4 regions of the Rhizobium sp. RHZ02 genome follow, and region 4 is predicted to be linked to each of the others. Evidence: predicted binding sites of a transcription regulator. Region 4 holds the regulator's gene; each other region holds the start of a gene.
The links. The regulator LexA, encoded in region 4, represses DNA repair genes until DNA is damaged. The targets are predictions, from matches to a motif close to TGTTCNNNNTGTGTTCNG.
Positions count from the first base shown of each region.

Region 1: a site for LexA is predicted at 3,031-3,048, ahead of dnaE (DNA polymerase III subunit alpha). Genes of this name have one in related genera too.
Region 2: a site for LexA is predicted at 2,663-2,680, ahead of uvrA (excinuclease ABC subunit UvrA). Genes of this name have one in related genera too.
Region 3: a site for LexA is predicted at 2,758-2,775, ahead of IB244_RS31990 (ImuA family protein). Genes of this name have one in related genera too.

Region 1 covers NZ_JACUZX010000010.1:81,261-85,924, reverse strand. Annotated here, with positions in the region: gene dnaE (DNA polymerase III subunit alpha) at 1-2,810, opposite strand, end outside; gene IB244_RS16765 (hypothetical protein) at 3,114-3,698, shown strand; gene IB244_RS16760 (DUF5680 domain-containing protein) at 3,767-4,231, shown strand; gene IB244_RS16755 (ABC transporter ATP-binding protein) at 4,232-4,664, opposite strand, start outside.
Region 2 covers NZ_JACUZX010000018.1:52,347-57,010, forward strand. Annotated here, with positions in the region: gene gyrA (DNA gyrase subunit A) at 1-1,015, opposite strand, end outside; gene IB244_RS21990 (MarC family protein) at 1,242-1,883, shown strand; gene IB244_RS21995 (single-stranded DNA-binding protein) at 2,012-2,551, opposite strand; gene uvrA (excinuclease ABC subunit UvrA) at 2,801-4,664, shown strand, end outside.
Region 3 covers NZ_JACUZX010000002.1:178,333-182,996, reverse strand. Annotated here, with positions in the region: gene leuD (3-isopropylmalate dehydratase small subunit) at 1-25, opposite strand, end outside; gene IB244_RS03715 (VOC family protein) at 164-592, opposite strand; gene IB244_RS03710 (hypothetical protein) at 706-948, opposite strand; gene IB244_RS03705 (HpcH/HpaI aldolase/citrate lyase family protein) at 1,060-1,968, shown strand; gene IB244_RS03700 (DUF1737 domain-containing protein) at 1,982-2,188, shown strand; gene IB244_RS03695 (metallopeptidase family protein) at 2,197-2,634, opposite strand; gene IB244_RS31990 (ImuA family protein) at 2,796-3,743, shown strand; gene IB244_RS03690 (DNA polymerase Y family protein) at 3,655-4,664, shown strand, end outside.
Region 4 covers NZ_JACUZX010000030.1:49,083-53,746, forward strand. Annotated here, with positions in the region: gene kdsA (3-deoxy-8-phosphooctulonate synthase) at 1-150, opposite strand, end outside; gene IB244_RS27540 (VOC family protein) at 147-1,031, opposite strand; gene lexA (transcriptional repressor LexA) at 1,231-1,947, shown strand; gene IB244_RS27550 (hypothetical protein) at 1,928-2,335, opposite strand; gene IB244_RS27555 (hypothetical protein) at 2,402-2,662, opposite strand; gene IB244_RS27560 (ComEC/Rec2 family competence protein) at 2,653-3,009, opposite strand; gene gltA (citrate synthase) at 3,685-4,664, shown strand, end outside.

The DNA of each region.
Region 1 (4,664 bases), on a different contig from region 4:
GACTGGCCGCTCAGCTTGTTTTCCTGCGCACGCTGGGCGTAGCCCATGATGCGGTCGAGCCCGCCCGCCAGTTGCGCGCGGTCGAGCCCGAAACAATCGAAAGCACCGGCGAAGATCAGGCTTTCCAGCACGCGGCGGTTCACCTGTCGCGGATCAATGCGCAGGCAGAAATCCTCAAGGCTCGCGAATGGAGTGCCACCGCGGACCTCCACGATATGATCGACAGCCGATTCGCCGACCCCCTTCAGCGCCGCCAGCGCGTAGTAGATCCTGTTGTCGCCGGTCTCGAAATGGCGGAACGAGGTCTGTACCGAAGGAGGGATTACCTCGATGTCGAGACGCTTGGCGTCCTGCCGGAAGTCGTTGACCTTTTCGGTGTTCGACATATCGAGCGTCATCGACGCGGCGAGGAACTCGACCGGATAATGCGCCTTCATATAGGCGGTCTGGTAGGAAACGATCGCGTAAGCGGCGGCGTGAGACTTGTTGAAACCGTAGTTGGCGAACTTGGCGAGCAGGTCGAAGATCACATCGGCTTGCGGCTTCTTCACGCCGTTCTTGACGGCGCCATCGACGAAGCGCTCGCGCTGCTGGTCCATCTCCGCCTTGATCTTCTTACCCATGGCGCGACGCAGAAGGTCGGCTTCACCGAGCGAGTAGCCCGACAGGACCTGGGCGATCTGCATCACCTGCTCCTGGTAGACGATAACCCCCTGCGTTTCCTTCAGCAGGTAGTCGATCGTCGGATGGATCGACTCGATCTCTTCCTCGCCGTGCTTGCGGGCATTGTAGACCGGGATGTTTTCCATCGGGCCTGGGCGATAAAGCGCCACGAGTGCGATGATGTCCTCGATGCAGTCCGGCTTCATGCCGATCAGCGCCTTGCGCATGCCCGCACTTTCAACCTGGAACACGCCAACCGTTTCGCCGCGCGAGAGCATCTCGTAGGTCAGCTTATCGTCCAGCGGGATCGAGGCAAGATCGACCTTGATGCCACGCTTGGCGACGAAATCGACGGCGACCTTCAACGTGGTCAGCGTCTTCAGCCCGAGGAAGTCGAACTTGACGAGGCCGGCCTGCTCGACCCACTTCATGTTGAACTGGGTGACAGGCATGTCGGAACGCGGATCGCGGTACATCGGCACCAGCTTCGACAGCGGGCGGTCGCCGATGACGATACCGGCAGCGTGGGTCGATGCGTGGCGGTAGAGACCTTCAATCTTCTGGGCGATATCGAGCAGGCGGGCGACGACCGGCTCCTTGTCGGCCTCCTCCTGCAGCTTCGGCTCTTCCTCGATCGCCTTCGACAGCGGCGTCGGGTTGGCCGGATTGTTCGGCACCAGCTTACAGATCTTGTCGACCTGACCGTAGGGCATCTCCAGCACACGGCCGACGTCGCGCAGCGCCGCGCGGGCCTGCAGCGAACCGAAGGTGATGATCTGCGCGACCTGTTCGCGGCCGTACTTGCGCTGCACATAACGGATCACCTCTTCGCGGCGGTCCTGGCAGAAGTCGATATCGAAGTCGGGCATCGAGACGCGTTCCGGGTTGAGGAAGCGTTCGAAGAGCAGCGAGAAGCGCAAGGGATCAACGTCAGTGATCGTCAGCGCGTAGGCAACGAGAGAGCCTGCACCGGAGCCGCGGCCCGGGCCGACGGGGATGTCATGCTGTTTTGCCCATTTGATAAAGTCCGAAACGATGAGGAAGTAACCCGGGAATTTCATGCGCTCGATGACGCTCAGCTCGAATTCCAGGCGCTCGCGGTAATCCTTCTCCTCATAGCCGGGCGACATGCCGAGAGTGGCAAGGCGCTTATCCAGCCCCTCCTCCGCCTGCCGGCGCAGTTCGAGTGCCTCTTCGCGTTCCGCCTCCTCGGGATCGGCGGTGGCGCCGGTGAAACGCGGCAGGATCGGCTTGCGCGTCTTCAGGATGAACGAGCAGCGCCGCGCGATCTCGATGGTGTTTTCCAGCGCCTCCGGCAGATCCGCAAACAGCTTCGCCATTTCGGCGCGGCTTTTCAGGTAGTGATCAGGCGTCAGGCGAAACCGGGTATCATCCGAAACGATGGCGTTGTGGGCGACGGCCATCAGGGCGTCATGCGCATCATAGTCGTCACGGGTCGGGAAAAAGGCTTCGTTGGTGGCGACCAACGGCAGGTCGTGCTCATAGGCAAGGCCGACGAGCTTCTGCTCATGACGCTTGTCGTAAGTGCCGTGCCGCTGCAACTCAACATAGAGCCGGTTACCGAAATGGCGCTTCAGCAGCAGGAGGCGTGCTTCCGCCTGGGCGGCATGCCCATCCTTCAGCGCCACGTCGACCGGCCCCGTCAGGGCGCCGGTCAAAGCGATCAGGCCGTCGGTGCCGATCTCGTCGAGCCAGGAGGCACGAATGTGGATCGATTGACCGTTGCCCTCGCCGCCGAGATAGGCGCGGCTGACAAGGTCCACCAGCCGCTCGTAGCCGGCGTCGGTGGCCGCAAGGAGCACCAGCGACGGCAGCTTGGCGAGCGCCTGCTGGCCGCCGCGCCGTTCCGTCTCCAGTCCATCCTCCATGTCGATCGAGACCTGGCAGCCGATGATCGGCTGAAGGCCCTCGTCCATCGCCTTCTGTGAGAATTCGAGGGCGACGAACAGGTTGTTGGTGTCGGTGATCGCTATGGCCGGCTGGCTGTCGCCCGACGCCTTGTAGAGGATCTTCTTAAGCGGCAGCGCACCTTCAAGGAGCGAATAGGCCGAGTGGACCCGAAGGTGAACGAAGCCCGGCGTACCACCGATGAAACCGCCTTCCGCGTCTTTCTCCGCACCCGCCATGACATGCCTTCCGATCACCTGAATCAATCAGGTCTATTCTCAGCATTGAGGGGTTGATGTCCAGACAAGGGCTGCGCTCGGACCGCATGGCAGCCATGCGGTCCCCGGAATTCTTACATTGCCATGCAGATAAGCGAGAAGCTGGCAACGAACATTGCGATGGAGGTGAATGCTGCGATATCACGGATCAAGTCAGTCATTTGGCTCTCCTGTTCTCTTATGTTTTCAATTTGTTCCGCTATTGTTCTATTGTCAACAGGATTCTTTTCCGTTTTGCTGACCGCATGGCGATGGGAGAAAAGCATGTTTAAGTTTGTATTAATTGCTGGATTGGCTCTATCGGCGGCGTTTACCGCTCGAGCCGAGCAAATCGATCCCACGCGGATCGTCGACGCGGCGACGGGGGATTGGGATGGCGATGGGCGTGCGGACCTCGCGCTGCTGGTTGCTCCCGAGGAGGGCGCCAACTATGATCAAATCGGCATCTACCTCTATCTTCGTGACAGCGACCACGAACTTCTGCGGCTTTCGCTGGCCGCACCAAACAAGATCTGGGGCAGCACCAATGCGGACGGCGTCTTCGGACAGGAACCGTCGTTGAAGGCCGTCGGCAAATCCTCCATCGCCGTACACTCACAGAACAGCGCGATCGGGCGCGATCGCTGGGACCAGACGCTGACGGTGGCCTATCGGAACAAGCAGTTCGTCGTTGCCGGCTATACCTACAACCACTACGACACGCTCGACCCCAATGCCGCCGGCTCCTGCGACTACAATGCACTGACCGGCAAGCTGCAGAAGGATGGCAAGGATGTCAAAGCCGAGCCACGTGTCCTCCCGATCGCTGAGTGGAACGACGACACTGGACAAACGATCTGCGGACCGTGAGGCTTGTTCTTATTTTGTTCTTTACATTTAATAGCGTTGTTGAGACGCTGTCGAGCGGAGGGAACGCCATGGATATTGTCGCATTGAACAGTTTCATCGTCGAGGCGAAGGCGAATACCTATGTCGGTGGCGGAAGCCCTGTGCCCGCCTGCCGGACAGGATCGCGCGACATCGGATATCAGCGCGGCGCCTGGCGCTATCTCGACAGCTATTTCGGCGGCGCAGATTTCGCCGGGCAAGAAGTGGTCTGGCTGGAGAGCGAACCGGTCTGGGCGATGAACTACTTCGGACGCATCGTCGAGCATTCGCTGATCGACGGAGAACGGGCGGGAACGGTGATCAAGGCTGCACTGTCAAAAATGTATGCCGAATATCGGCGCTTCCTCGGCGGCATGGAGTTCGAGCACGCCTTCGGTTACTATGCCGATCAAAGCATAGGGGACTGCAGCCATTTCAGCGGTCGCGAAGTGATCGTCGTGAACGAGCGCAGAGCCTACGAATTGGACTACCGTGGCGGTCTCATCCACCCCTAATCAGAAATCCACGACCTTGCCGTCGGCGATAGTCACGCGGCGGTCCATGCGCCCGGCGAGTTCGTGATTGTGGGTCGCGATCAGCGCCGCCAGGCCTGATTGACGCACCAGCGCTTCAAGCGCGTCAAAGACATAGCTTGCCGTTTCAGGATCAAGGTTGCCAGTCGGCTCGTCCGCCAGCAGCAGGCTTGGCGCATTCGCGACGGCACGCGCAATCGCCACACGCTGCTGCTCGCCACCGGAAAGCTCTCCGGGGCGATGCGCGCCGCGATGGCCTATGCGCATATAATCGAGCAGCTGGCCGGCTCGCTCCTTCGCTTCCTTACGCGGCAGCCCTGCGATCATCTGCGGCATCATGATATTCTCGATCGCAGAAAATTCCGGCAGCAGGTGGTGGAATTGATAGACGAAGCCGATTTCGCTGCGGCGAATC
Region 2 (4,664 bases), on a different contig from region 4:
AGCCAAAGGAGGTTTGCAGCGGCGTGTAGCGGTAGAGCTGGTTCAGGATGACATCGGCATTCGCATCGCGCTTCAACTCGACGACGACGCGATAGCCCTGACGGTCGGATTCATCGCGTAGGTCGGAGATCCCTTCGATACGCTTGTCGCGCACCAGTTCGGCCATCTTCTCGATCATCGTCGACTTGTTCACCTGATACGGGATCTCGGTGATGATGATCTGTTCGCGATCGCCACGCATCGGCTCGATGGTGGCAACGCCGCGCATGATCACCGAGCCGCGACCGGTCTCGTAGGCCGAGCGAATGCCGGCGCGACCAAGGATCTTGGCGCCGGTCGGGAAGTCCGGACCCGGAATAATCTGCATGATGTCAGGCAGTTCGATCGCCGGGTTGTCGATCAGCGCAATGCAGCCGTCGATGACTTCGGACAGATTGTGCGGCGGAATATTCGTCGCCATACCCACGGCGATGCCGCCTGCCCCGTTCACTAGGAGGTTCGGGAACTTTGCGGGAACAACGACGGGCTCGGACAGCGTGCCGTCATAGTTATCGCGGAAGTCGACCGTTTCCTTGTCGAGATCGTCGAGCAGCGAATGCGCGGCCTTTTGCAGGCGGCACTCTGTGTAGCGTTCGGCCGCCGGCGGATCGCCGTCGACGGAGCCGAAGTTGCCCTGGCCGTCGATCAGCGGAAGGCGGAGCGACCAGTCCTGCGCCATACGCGCTAGCGCGTCGTAGATCGCTGCGTTGCCGTGCGGATGGTATTTACCCATCACATCCCCGGTAACGCGGGCGCATTTGACGTATTTCTTGTTCCAGTCGATGCCGAGTTCGGACATGCCGTAAAGGATGCGCCGGTGCACGGGCTTCAGGCCGTCGCGGACATCAGGCAGGGCGCGGCTGACGATAACGCTCATGGCGTAATCGAGATACGACCGCTGCATTTCCTCCATGATGGAGATGGGCTCGATGCCTGGCGGGAGCTTCCCGCCGCCGGGGGGTGTTTGCTCAGTCAAAACAGATCACGATCTCTTCTAGAATCACTTGAAGATTTATAGCGGAAAGCCTGTTCCTACGCTAATTTTGGCACGGGTTTTGAACAGACTTTTGCGGTCTTATGAGGGCAATGGGAGCCTCTGGGACGGTTATTTGCACCGCCCTAATAACACCATTTGCCAAAATGGTCTCTCCGCATCACAATCGCGCAAAAACCAAGTGTTTATATGGGCTCACGGAGAGACAATGGCAAGCGTCGACCAACTGATCAACGCCTTCACGACGCTGCTTGTCACGATCGACCCGCCTGGTCTTGCTCCACTCTTTCTCGGGCTCACGACCGGCATGAGCCGCAGCCAGCGAAAACAGGTGGCACTGCGCGGCTCGATCATCGCCTTTGTCATTCTTGCCGCTTTCGCCCTGTTCGGGGCCAGCGTGCTCGGGGTGCTCGGAATCTCGATCGGCGCCTTCCGCATTGCCGGTGGTCTTCTGTTGTTCTGGATCGCCTTTGAAATGGTATTCGAGAAGCGGCAGGACCGTAAGGAGAAGACGAGCACAGCCGCAATCACCGTCGATCATATCCATAATATCTCGGTCTTTCCGTTGGCGATCCCTCTGATCGCCGGTCCCGGTGCCATTTCGGCGACGATCCTAATTGCCGGATCGATGCAGGCTTCGCTCGAGCGGGCGCAATTGATCATTGTCATCGCATTGAGCCTGCTGCTGCTGTTTCTCTCGCTGCTCATCGCCGAAAGACTTGATCGCTTCCTCGGCGTAACGGGGCGCGCAATTCTGACACGCCTTCTCGGTGTCATCCTGGCGGCGCTTGCCACGCAGTTCGTCGTCGACGGTTTGAGATCTACCCTCATCACGACGCCAGCCGGCTAGGTCAAAAAGCCGGTTACCTGCACGGCTTCCATCGCGGCAAGCTCGGGGGACGTCCAATCCCGGAGATTGAAAAGCAGACGGCGCACCTTGCGGCGCGCCGTCCAACTTATGCCACGAATACTCTGCGATCAGAACGGGATATCGTCGTCGAGATCGCGCGAGAAGTTTCCACCGCCGCCGCCACCGCTGCTGCGGCCAGATGATTGCGACGGCGCGCCGTAATCGTCGCCGTAGCCACCGCCGCCACCGAAATCGTTGCCGCCGGCATTACTGCCGCGACCACCGCCGAAGCCGGAGCTTGCGCCGCCACCCTCGCCGCGACCGTCCAGCATCGTCAGCGTCGAGCCGAAGCCCTGCAGAACGACTTCCGTCGAATAGCGGTCCTGGCCGTTCTGGTCTTGCCACTTACGCGTCTGCAGCGCGCCTTCGATGTAGAGCTTGGCGCCCTTCTTCACATACTGCTCGACGACCTTGCAGAGGCCTTCGTTGAAGACTACGACCGTATGCCATTCCGTCTTTTCGCGGCGTTCGCCGGAGGTGCGATCACGCCAGGTCTCGGACGTCGCGATGCGAAGGTTGGCGATCGGCCGGCCATCCTGGGTCCGCCGGATTTCGGGGTCAGCGCCCACGTTCCCGATCAGAATTACCTTGTTTACGCTGCCAGCCATACTTTCACCTTACCTGCCGCCCTGCCCGGCGGCGCTTGAAACAATCGGTGCACCTTAAACCATAGAGCGCCGGCGATGGGTGTCCATCGCCGGTTCATCCACAAGGAATTTTGTTCTTTATTTGTTCTAGTTTATCCCTATGATCCTGTCAACCGAATCGAAAACCTTGCAGCAGACGGACATTCAGCCTCGACTCGCCAGCCGGCATCACTAAATAAGGGGCTTGTTCCAGCACAGAAGCAGAAGACGATGAGCGAACTGAAGACGATTTCCATCCGCGGCGCGCGCGAGCACAATTTGAAGGGCATCGATCTCGATCTGCCGCGAAACAAACTCATCGTCATGACCGGCCTTTCGGGATCCGGCAAGTCGTCGCTTGCGTTTGACACGATCTATGCCGAAGGACAGCGACGCTATGTCGAAAGCCTTTCGGCCTATGCGCGCCAGTTCCTTGAAATGATGCAGAAGCCTGACGTCGATCAGATCGACGGCCTGTCGCCAGCGATTTCGATCGAGCAAAAGACGACCTCGCGCAACCCACGCTCGACGGTCGGTACGGTGACCGAGATCTATGACTACATGCGCCTGCTCTTTGCCCGCGTCGGCGTACCCTATTCGCCCTCGACCGGGCTGCCGATCGAGAGCCAGACGGTCAGCCAGATGGTCGATCGCGTGCTGGAATTCGGAGAAGGCACGCGTCTCTATATTCTCGCCCCGCTCGTGCGCGGGCGTAAGGGGGAGTACAAGAAGGAACTGGCAGACCTGATGAAAAAGGGTTTCCAGCGCGTCAAGGTCGACGGCCAATTCTACGAGATCGCCGACGTGCCAGCCCTGGACAAGAAGTACAAGCACGATATCGACGTCGTGGTCGACCGTATTGTGGTGCGGCCGGATATGGCGTCGCGCCTTGCCGACAGCTTCGAGACTTCGCTCAAGCTCGCCGATGGCCTCGCCGTTGCGGAATTCGCCGACAAGCCGCTGCCGCCGGAAGAAACTGCCGCCGGCGGCTCCGCCAACAAGTCGCTTAACGAAACGCATGAACGCGTTCTCTTCTCCGAGAAGTTCGCCTGCCCGGTATCGGGCTTCACCATTCCCGAGATCGAGCCGCGGCTTTTTTCCTTCAACAATCCAGCCGGCGCCTGCCCGACCTGCGACGGTCTCGGAGCGCAGCAGAAGATCGACGCCAACCTGATCGTGCCGGAGCCCGAGCGCACGCTGCGCGATGGCGCCATTGCGCCGTGGGCGAAGTCGACCTCTCCCTATTACAATCAGACGCTCGAAGCTCTCGGTAAGCACTATGGCTTCAAGCTCGGCGCCCGTTGGAACGATCTTTCGGACCAGGCGAAGGATGTCATCTTGAATGGTACCGACGAAAAGATCGAGTTCCACTATGCCGATGGCGCGCGGTCCTATACCACGCACAAGAATTTCGAGGGCATCATCACCAATCTCGAGCGTCGCTGGAAGGAGACGGATTCCGCCTGGGCGCGAGAGGAAATTGAGCGCTATATGTCGGCAGCCCCCTGCCCGTCTTGTGGCGGTTTCCGCCTGAAGCCGGAGGCGCTTGCCGTCAAGATCAATACGCTGCATATCGGCCAGGTGACCGACATGTCGATCCGCGTCGCCCGAGACTGGTTCGAGGTCCTGCCGCAGTCGCTGAGCGCCAAGCAGAACGAGATTGCCGTTCGCATTCTCAAGGAGATCCGCGACCGCCTGCGCTTCCTCAATGACGTGGGCCTGGATTATCTCAGCCTGTCGCGAAACTCCGGCACCTTGTCGGGCGGCGAGAGCCAGCGCATCCGGTTGGCGTCGCAGATCGGTTCCGGCTTGACCGGCGTATTGTATGTCCTCGACGAGCCATCGATCGGTTTGCATCAGCGCGACAACGCCCGGCTGCTTGATACGCTGAAGCACCTTCGCGATATCGGCAACACCGTGATCGTGGTCGAGCATGACGAGGACGCGATCTTGACCGCCGACGATGTCGTCGACATCGGTCCCGCCGCCGGCATCCATGGTGGCCAGGTGATTGCCCATGGCACGCCACAGGAGATCATGGCGAACCCTAAGTCGCTGACCGGCAAATATCTGTCCGGTGAACTCGGCGTTCCGG
Region 3 (4,664 bases), on a different contig from region 4:
CCGTCAGCTTTACGAATTTGTCCATGGCCTGGCTCCAATGTCAGCAGACGTAGTTTTGTTGATCAGCGTTTAGTCCAGATTTCGGCCAAAATGAAGGAAAATTTACACCGCGGAAAAGGCTGCGCGCGGATTCGACGCGCAGCCATCCATGGATATCGTGAGATCAACTTGCATTCGCTGGCGCATTCATTGCCCAGAGAACCCCGAACGGATCGCGAAGCTGGCCATACCGATCGCCCCAGAACATCAGCTGAACGGGCATGATCACCTCTACGCCAGCCTGAACCGCGCGCTCCCACCAGAAATCGATATCGTCGATAACAAGCTGGAGACTGAAGCCCTGGTGCTTTTCGAAGGGATGACCATGCTCGGGGTAGGCATCGCAGAGCATCAGCGAGCTTCCGTTGACGTAGAGGTGAACATGCATCGTCCGCCCGTTTTCGTCAGGAGGAACGACAAAAGCCTCCTCGGCGCCGAACGCACGCTTGTAGAATTCCGCCGCCTTCAAAGCACCGTCGACGGTGACATAAGGCAACAAGCCATTCTTCACCGGCGGCATTTTCGTTGCGCCGGTTTCCGTTGCGGTATCCATTCTGTCCTCCATTGTTTGATTTGGTTTGGGCAAAAGCCCTGGCCTTTCAAAGACGCGGGAAGATCAGCCGAGCCGACAGCGATGTCGAAATTTTTCTGGAAACGACCCGACGGTCAGAGGTCGATGATCGTGCCGCGCCCGTCATTCCAGATACGCATGCTCTCGCCGGAATGTGACTTCGTTCTGGCGGTGGCGCGAACGGGGGCCGGTTTCATCTTCAGCGAAAGCGCGCGGCCAACCATGAGCACCGTCAGGATACCGCCAACTGCGAGCGTCACAGAAAATGTGAGGAGCGCCAACGCAATGAAGGCTGTGATGCCTGCGAGCAGGAGGAAGACGGAACGAATGCTTTGCATGGTTTAGACCTTTCTTCGGAAAGGAATGTGGTCCTTCATTTCTTTCTCTGCAAGGTGAGCATGGCTTTTTGTTGTCTTGCCACCCATCACAAAGCTTGGCACAGATTTGTGATGACCCGCAACTCTCCGACTCGTTCCTTGAATCTCCGCCGTTCGGTGCTAAGCGTTCCGGCCATCAATGCACGCGCCTTGGAAAAGACCCATGCGCTCGATTGCGACGCCGTGATCTTCGATCTCGAGGACTCGGTGGCGCCGGAGCGAAAGGCGGAAGCCCGCGACAATCTGAAAGCCTTTTTTTCGGGCCCTCCTCTGGTGAACAAGGAGCGGATCATCCGCATCAATGCGCTGGCTTCCACATTCGGCAATGCCGACATGGAGCTGGTCTTGGCATTGGAACCGGATGCCGTGCTTCTGCCGAAAGTGGCCGAGCCTCAGGATGTGATGTCCATCAGCGACCGGCTTGCCGATGCCGATGCGCCGGAAAGCCTCCGCATCTGGGCGATGATCGAAACGCCCCGCGGCATTCTGAACGCGGCGGCGATCGCCGAAGCCGGACGCACGCCGGGCTCAAGACTCGATTGTTTCGTCGTTGGCCTCAACGACCTGCGCAAAGAGACCGGTGTCTTGCCGCAGCCCGGCCGCACCTATCTCGTGCCCTGGCTGATGCAGGTGGTACTTGCCGTGCGTGCCTATGGCCTCGACGCGATCGACAGTGTCTTCAATGATTTCAAGGACGCAGATGCCTTCGACGCCGAATGCGCGCATGCCCGGGCCATGGGCTTCGACGGCAAGATGCTGATCCATCCTGCTCAGATCGAAGCGTCAAACCGGCATTTCGGCCCGGACAATGCGGCAATTGCCGAGGCGGAGGCAATCATCGCCGCCTTTGCCGACCCGGCTGCCGAAGGTCTGAACGTCATCAATGTCAACGGACGGATGATCGAGCGGCTGCATCTTGTCCAGGCGGAAAGTCTGGTTCATAAAGCCCGCCTGATTACTGAGCGCCAAACGGCGAAGTGAAAGACGACTCTAGATGAAGCTTTATCGCCTTCTGACCGGCCAGGATGATGCCGCTTTCTGTCATCGCGTAACCGACGCCCTCAACAAGGGCTGGTCGCTGAACGGCTCGCCGTCGCTGACCTTCAACACCCAGACCGGCCAGGTGATGTGCGCTCAGGCGATCGTCAAGGAAGTCGAAGGCAAGGACTACCACCCGGACATGAAGCTATCCGAACAGTAAGCGAAGGCTTAGCGTTCGGCCGCCTCTTCGGCACTTGCCTCGATCCGTTCCATGTCGTCGTCGCTGAGACCGAAATGGTGGCCGATCTCGTGGATGAGGACGTGGGTGATGATATCGCCCAGCGTCTCGTCGTTCTCGGCCCAGTAGTCGAGGATCGGCCGCCTGTAGAGGCGGACACGGTTCGGCAGTTCGCCGGTTTCCATCGTGAAACGCTCCGAGATGCCCCGGCCTTCAAAGAGGCCGAGAAGGTCGAATGGCGTTTCCAGCGCCATGTCCTCGAACACGTCGTCGTCAGGGAAATCCTCGATCTCGATGGTCAGATTGGTGGTCAGCGAGCGGAATTCTTCCGGCAGGTGGCTATATGCCTCCATCGCCAACGACTCGAAGGTACTGATCGTCGGCGCGTGGCGATCCCGCCAATCCTCGCTCTGGTCTATGCGGGCCATTAATATTCCTTCCTTTGCCGCCCATATAGAACCTTTGCGCACGATTTTCGAGAGCGGAATCAAAGGCAGGAATAAATTCACATCAAATGCCTGTTGACTCTTTCGCCCGCCTCTGGAATCCATAAGAACATAACAGGAACATCTGAGACTTGGAGAACGTCATGGCACAGTCGGCCGTGACGCGCGAGCGGCTTTTTGCGCTCCGCGAAACCATTGCAAAGCTTGAAGGGAAGCCCGCGCCGGCCTTGGCGGCCGCGCAAAGCGAAGCCTTGGCCGACAAAGGCCTCGCCGCCAAGAACGACAGCGGCCCGCGTCTTCCTCTTGGAATACCCGCACTCGACGAGGCGATCGATGGCGGCTTGCCGCTCGACGGGATCACCGAGGCTCGCACCGACCTCTTGCGGGAGGCCGGTGCCGGCAGCGGCTTTGTGCTGGCGCTTGCCGCCATGCTGCAGCGTCAAGTCGAGGAGAGCCACAGTGCGCCGCTACCGATCCTGTGGATCGCGGACATGGTTTCCACGATGGAAGCAGGCGTCCCCTACGCCGTAGGGTTACGAGATTTCGGTCTGAAACCGGACCAGTTCTTCTATGCCAGTCCGCGCAAGCTTGAAGACGCTCTCTGGCTTGCGGAATCTGCAGTCGAAAGCGGCGTTTTTCCTGCGACGGTTCTGGAGATCCGCGGCAACCCAAAGCCCTTCGGCCTGACGGAGAGCCGTCGTTTGAGCTTGCGGGCGAAAGCATCGAAACGCCCGCTTTTCCTGTTGCGGCAGGCTGGAGAGGAAGAAGCCAGCAGCGCTTATTTCCGCTTCCTTGCAGCACCCGCGCCGGCACAGGCGCGCCCCTTGCCGGATGGCACGATGCTGGGCGGTAGCATCGGCAATCCGGTTTTTCATCTCACCCTGGAGAAGAGCCGCAACCCGGCTCCCCTCTCCTTTCTACTGGAGTGGAACCCCCATGACCGCCGTTTTTTCGCCGTCTCCCAATCAGCCAACCCTCGCCTTCCAGACGAACGCGCAACGCATTCTGGCACTCCACTTTCCGCACCTTCCAACCGACCGGATCGCAAGAAAGAAATGGGGGCTCTCCTGGCGTTCGCACGGACGTCCTGAAGCCGCACCGATCGTCTGTTCCAGCCGCCTCAACAATACGATGCGGCTGACGGCACTGGACGAGGCTGCCGAAACACTCAATCTCCGAAAGCATATGGGTGTCGCCGAAGCCCGCGCCATCTACCCCACGCTTGATGTGATCGAGGACGACCCAGCCGCCAACCGGCGCTTCCTGGAAGCGATCGCCGACTGGTGCGATCGCTATACCCCGCTTGTTGCTCTCGACGGCGTCGATGGCTTGTTCCTTGACATTACCGGGTGCGCCCATCTGTTTGGCGGTGAGACGCCCCTTCTCAAGGATATTCTCGCACGGCTCTTCCAGATGGGAATTGACGCCCGCGGCGCCATCTCTTCCTCGCCTGGATTGTCCTGGGCCATCAGCCGTTTTGGCCAAGGCGGCATCATCGAGCATGGGGAGGCAGAACAGGCGTTGGCTCCCCTGCCCGTCGCGGCCCTGCGTCTCGAGGACGAAACCATAGGGGGCCTGGACAAGATGGGCCTCAAATATGTCGGCGATTTGCTGACCGCGCCCCGCGCCCCCCTCGCCCGCCGCTTTGGGGGAGCTGTGCTCTTGAGGCTCGATCAGGCGCTTGGGACCGATGAAGAGCCGGTCTCTCCACGCCTGCCGGTCGCAAGCCTCTCGGTCGAACGTCGCCTGATTGAGCCGATCGGAGCCGAAGACGATATCCTCGCACTCACGGGTCAGGTTGCCGTCTCCCTGAAGCCCTCGCTGGAAGCCCGCGGTGTCGGCGGCCGTATCTTCGAGTTGGTCCTGTTCCGTGTCGACGGCAAGGTTTTTCGCATTTCTGCCGGGACCGCGCAGCCCTTGCGGGAGCCCAAGCGCATTGCCGCCCTCTTTGCCGAACGCCTGCAGGCAATTCACGACGATTTCGATGCGGGTTACGGATTCGAGATCCTTCG
Region 4 (4,664 bases):
GAGTTCCTTCAGCACACCGGCGACCATGAAGGCATGCTCGCGGCTCTCCATCTGACAAGGCCCGGCAATCAGCGACAGCTTGCCGGAATTCGAAAAGGTGACGCGGCCGGCGCCTTCGCCGACCACGACTTCGGAATTTGTCTGGCTCATCGTTTCTCCTCGAAGGCGAAGAGAGCGCCCTGTCCGGGCGCGGCCTTCACCAGAATTCGATTGTTCTTGCGCGTATAGGTCATCCCGTTAGCAGCCAATTGCGCTTCTGTCACGGCGAGATCGCCTACTTTGAAAACGATGGCAACACCACGCAGACCGCGATCGTCGGAAGGCGCAGGGATGTCGAAGTAGGCGTCCAGTCCATCCGGGGAGAGAACACTCACTCTGGCATTCGGAGTTGTCACACTCACACCGAAGGCCTCATTGGTCGTTCCCAAGCTGTGGGCGGCGGCGCGCAGGAATGGTCCAAACGCCTTGGGGTCGGGTGCCCCAAGCACGATCTCTGCGATCCCAACCACCCCATTTGCATGCACTTGCAGGGCTTTCCGGTCGGCTGGCAGCGGGTTGACACGTTGGCATGTGAAGAAAAAGAAATCTGGAGCGCGCAGGTCAACTGCAAAGGCGAGCTTAAATGCAGCCGTCACCTCCGAGCCATCGGGCATCTTCATCGGCCGCTCGAACTGCAGCATCTCGCCGCCATTGATCTTTTCGGACAGAAACCGGGCATGGTCGCGATCGGCATCCGCCGTCGCAAAGACCACGGCAGACAGCCCATCGTCTCCACATCGGAATCGAAAGGCACGGTCCCGCGCGGTGAAGACATTGCCTTTCTGCGCCGAAGCTTCATGCAGTTCGGCATTGGCGACCCCGAGAGGCTCCAGATAAGTTTCGTCGGCGAAGAATATGCAGGCATTCTCGGTCCCAAACGGGTGCCGGGCGTCGGGCGCGACGGTGAATCCCAGCTTTCCGAGACGCTCGCGCGAGAGCCTGATATTTGGAACCGGCAGCACGATGTGGTCCAGCGGATGTGCTTCGCTCATGGCAACTTCTCCGGAATTTGCGAAGATGTGCGCCGGGCAACAGGACAATGCAACCCCCTTCTACGCTTTCGGTCAAATGAGACGCAAAAACTCAGCAAGTTGCAGGCAAGATTTACGAAAATTTAGGTACTTGCGGAACACATATGGAACATATAGTGTCTGTTCTGGCTTTGTTTCACGACTCTGGGGTTCAACTTCGATGCTGACGCGCAAGCAACAGGAGCTTCTTCTCTTCATTCACGAGCGAATGAAGGAGTCCGGTGTCCCCCCTTCTTTTGATGAAATGAAGGATGCCTTGGACCTCGCGTCGAAGTCAGGCATCCACCGCCTGATTACCGCGCTGGAGGAACGGGGCTTCATTCGCCGACTGCCGAATCGAGCCCGCGCTCTGGAAGTCATCAAACTGCCCGAGGCATATAACCCGAGCCTGCAGCCCCGCCGCGGTTTTTCGCCGAGCGTTATCGAAGGCAGCCTCGGCAAACCACAGCCAGTTGTGGCGCCGAAGCCAGCGCCGCAGGCTGACAACGGCGGTCCTGCCTCTGTACCGGTCATGGGACGGATTGCTGCCGGCGTACCGATTTCGGCAATTCAGAACAATACCCATGACATCACGGTTCCGGCGGACATGCTTGGCCCAGGCGAGCACTATGCGCTTGAGGTCAAGGGCGACTCGATGATCGAGGCCGGCATCTTTGATGGCGACACGGTAATCATCCGCAACGGCAGCACCGCCAATGCCGGCGACATCGTTGTTGCGCTTGTCGATGATGAGGAAGCGACGCTCAAGCGCTTCCGCCGGAAAGGCGCCTCCATCGCACTTGAGGCGGCAAACCCGGCTTACGAGACGCGCATTTTCGGGCCTGACCGTGTCAAGGTCCAGGGCAAGCTTGTCGGCCTCATTCGCCGCTATCATTGAAGGCAAGCGGCTCGCCGTCAAAGGTGCCGCTTCGCCAATTATACGCCCGATGGCGGATCCAAGGGCGGTCGGGCCTCGTATAGGCCGTCGTGACGACGGAGCTACCTTGATCGTCGATCCTTACCTCAGCGGCACCAAAGCGACGCAAGGTTTCGCCGGTGAACAAAAGTGCGCCCGACCGGCACCCCGTCGTGCGGAGGCGAGCGGGTGTCACGACGATATCGGCCGTATCGCAGGCAGCGCCGAAGTAAGCGGGATTTTCGACGATCGTCACGACGTAGCCGCTATCGTGCGTGGCTGTGCACCAGGCGCCTTTCAGGCATACAAATCGGTTCTCAGCGCTCGTCGCAGCCTGACGTAACGCATCGCGGGCATTGCGCAATTCCACGGCAGATAACCTCTCCGATCTGCCTTGACTGTCCCGCCGCCTGATAGCGTTGACACCCTCCAACAATTACGTTGGTTGATCTAGCTCCGCGGCGAGCGCCATTCGCCATTGGTCGAAAATGAAGTCAGGCGGATGCGGCCGGTTCGGTGCAAGGACTTGTCCTCTCACAATCGCGACGAGATTGCCGTCTTCGGCAATGACCATGTCGGGCGGCGGCTCGCTCGGCGCAACCACAACAAGCACTGTTGCCAGCCCCGCAATGCCAGCGCCGAGGTAGCGGATCTTGGTGCGCAGAAGGGCAAGTAAGAGGAACCCTGCTACCGCCACAGGAAAATACCAACCCGGCAATCTGCCGATATCGATATTGCCGCCCAGGTCGAGACCATCTGGGCAATGGCGATCACGATGTCGAGCCCGAAACCGGCAATTTTCCATGGAATGACGTCGAGGCCAAAAGGTGTCAGCAGCATAGCGAGCATGCCCATCGGCATCACCACGAAAGAGACCACCGGCATGGCCATGAGATTTGCCGGCAGACCATAAGCGCTGAGCCGGTGGAAGTGCTCGACGGCGAAAAGCGCGGTCGAGAAGCCGCCGATCATCGCGGTCAGCAGGATGCCACCAAAGAAGCATATGATGAAAACGACGGGCGTTACTGCGGCGACCTGCAGCAAGGGATGTTCGTGCGGCGGCCTTCTTGACCAGATCGCGTAAACCGGCGACGAGGGCAAGCGTCGCCGCAAACGACATCCGGAGCTCGGCCGGGGGCACTTCCAAGCACGAACCAGAGGATCGCGCCCGCCCCAGCGAAGACGGACGAAACCAGGAAGAACCGCGCATGCTCTATCTCCGTTGCCACGGCGAGACGAAGCCACACGGTACAACGATCCGACGCAGTCCTTATCCGTGTCGGCCACGGCACGAAGGATTGCGTCTGGAAAGTTAGCGGAGGTTCCGCAGGAACTCGTGGCACGAGAAAAGAAGGCTGTGGCGCGCGCCCAAACGCGTCCGCGCCGGGTGTGGCTTCCCTCACCTCCAATGGCCTCAACCCCGGCATGCATTGCGCCCAAAAACAGCCGCCCGTACAACCAGAATGAAAGCTAACGGGCTTCCAAGCAAGAATAATCGATTGAAATCTGAAGGAAAATCGGAAGCCGGAAAAGCTAAGGATAATCATCAGCTTCTGCTATGCGCAGGGGTCATCGCAGAAGTGCCCAAAAGTTGATACTGCGATGCACAAAATGGCGTCACGGTAACTTGGCATTAGGCGCGCGATCATATAGCAATCATCGACGACGCTTAACCCTATGGCGCTTTTATGGCGCCAACCGCCAGTTTGGAGGATCATAATGACGGAACAAAGCGCAACACTGAAAATCGGTGACAAATCAGTCGATCTCGCCGTCAAGAGCGGCACCATCGGTCCTGACGTCATCGATATCGGCGCCCTGTACAAGAACACGGCTTCCTTCACGTACGATCCTGGTTTCACCTCGACCGCGTCCTGTGAATCGAAAATCACCTATATCGACGGTGACGCCGGCGTACTGCTGCATCGCGGCTATCCGATCGAGCAGCTCGCCGAGCACGGCGACTTCCTCGAAGTCTGCTACCTGCTTCTCTACGGAGAACTGCCGACCGCAGCCCAGAAGAAGGACTTCGACTATCGCGTGACGCATCACACGATGGTGCATGAGCAGATGAGCCGGTTCTTCACGGGCTTCCGCCGCGATGCACATCCGATGGCTGTCATGTGCGGTTGCGTCGGCGCGCTGTCGGCGTTCTACCACGACTCCACCGACATCACCGATCCGCATCAGCGCATGGTCGCAAGCCTGCGTATGATCGCCAAGATGCCAACGCTGGCCGCCATGGCCTACAAGTATCACATCGGCCAGCCCTTCGTTTACCCGAAGAACGATCTCGACTACGCGTCGAACTTCCTGCGCATGTGCTTTGCAGTTCCTTGCGAGGAATATGTGGTCAATCCGGTTCTGGCCCGCGCCATGGACCGCATCTTCATCCTGCACGCCGACCACGAGCAGAACGCGTCGACCTCGACCGTCCGCCTCGCCGGCTCGTCGGGTGCAAACCCGTTTGCCTGCATCGCAGCCGGCATTGCATGCCTCTGGGGCCCGGCACACGGCGGCGCCAACGAAGCAGCGCTGAACATGCTGACTGAGATCGGCACTGTTGACCGCATTCCGGAATACATCGCCCGCGCCAAGGACAAGAACGATCCGTTCCGCCTGATGGGCTTCGGTCACCGCGTCTACAAGAACTACGATCCGCGCGCCAAGATCATGCAGAAGACGACGCATGAGGTTCT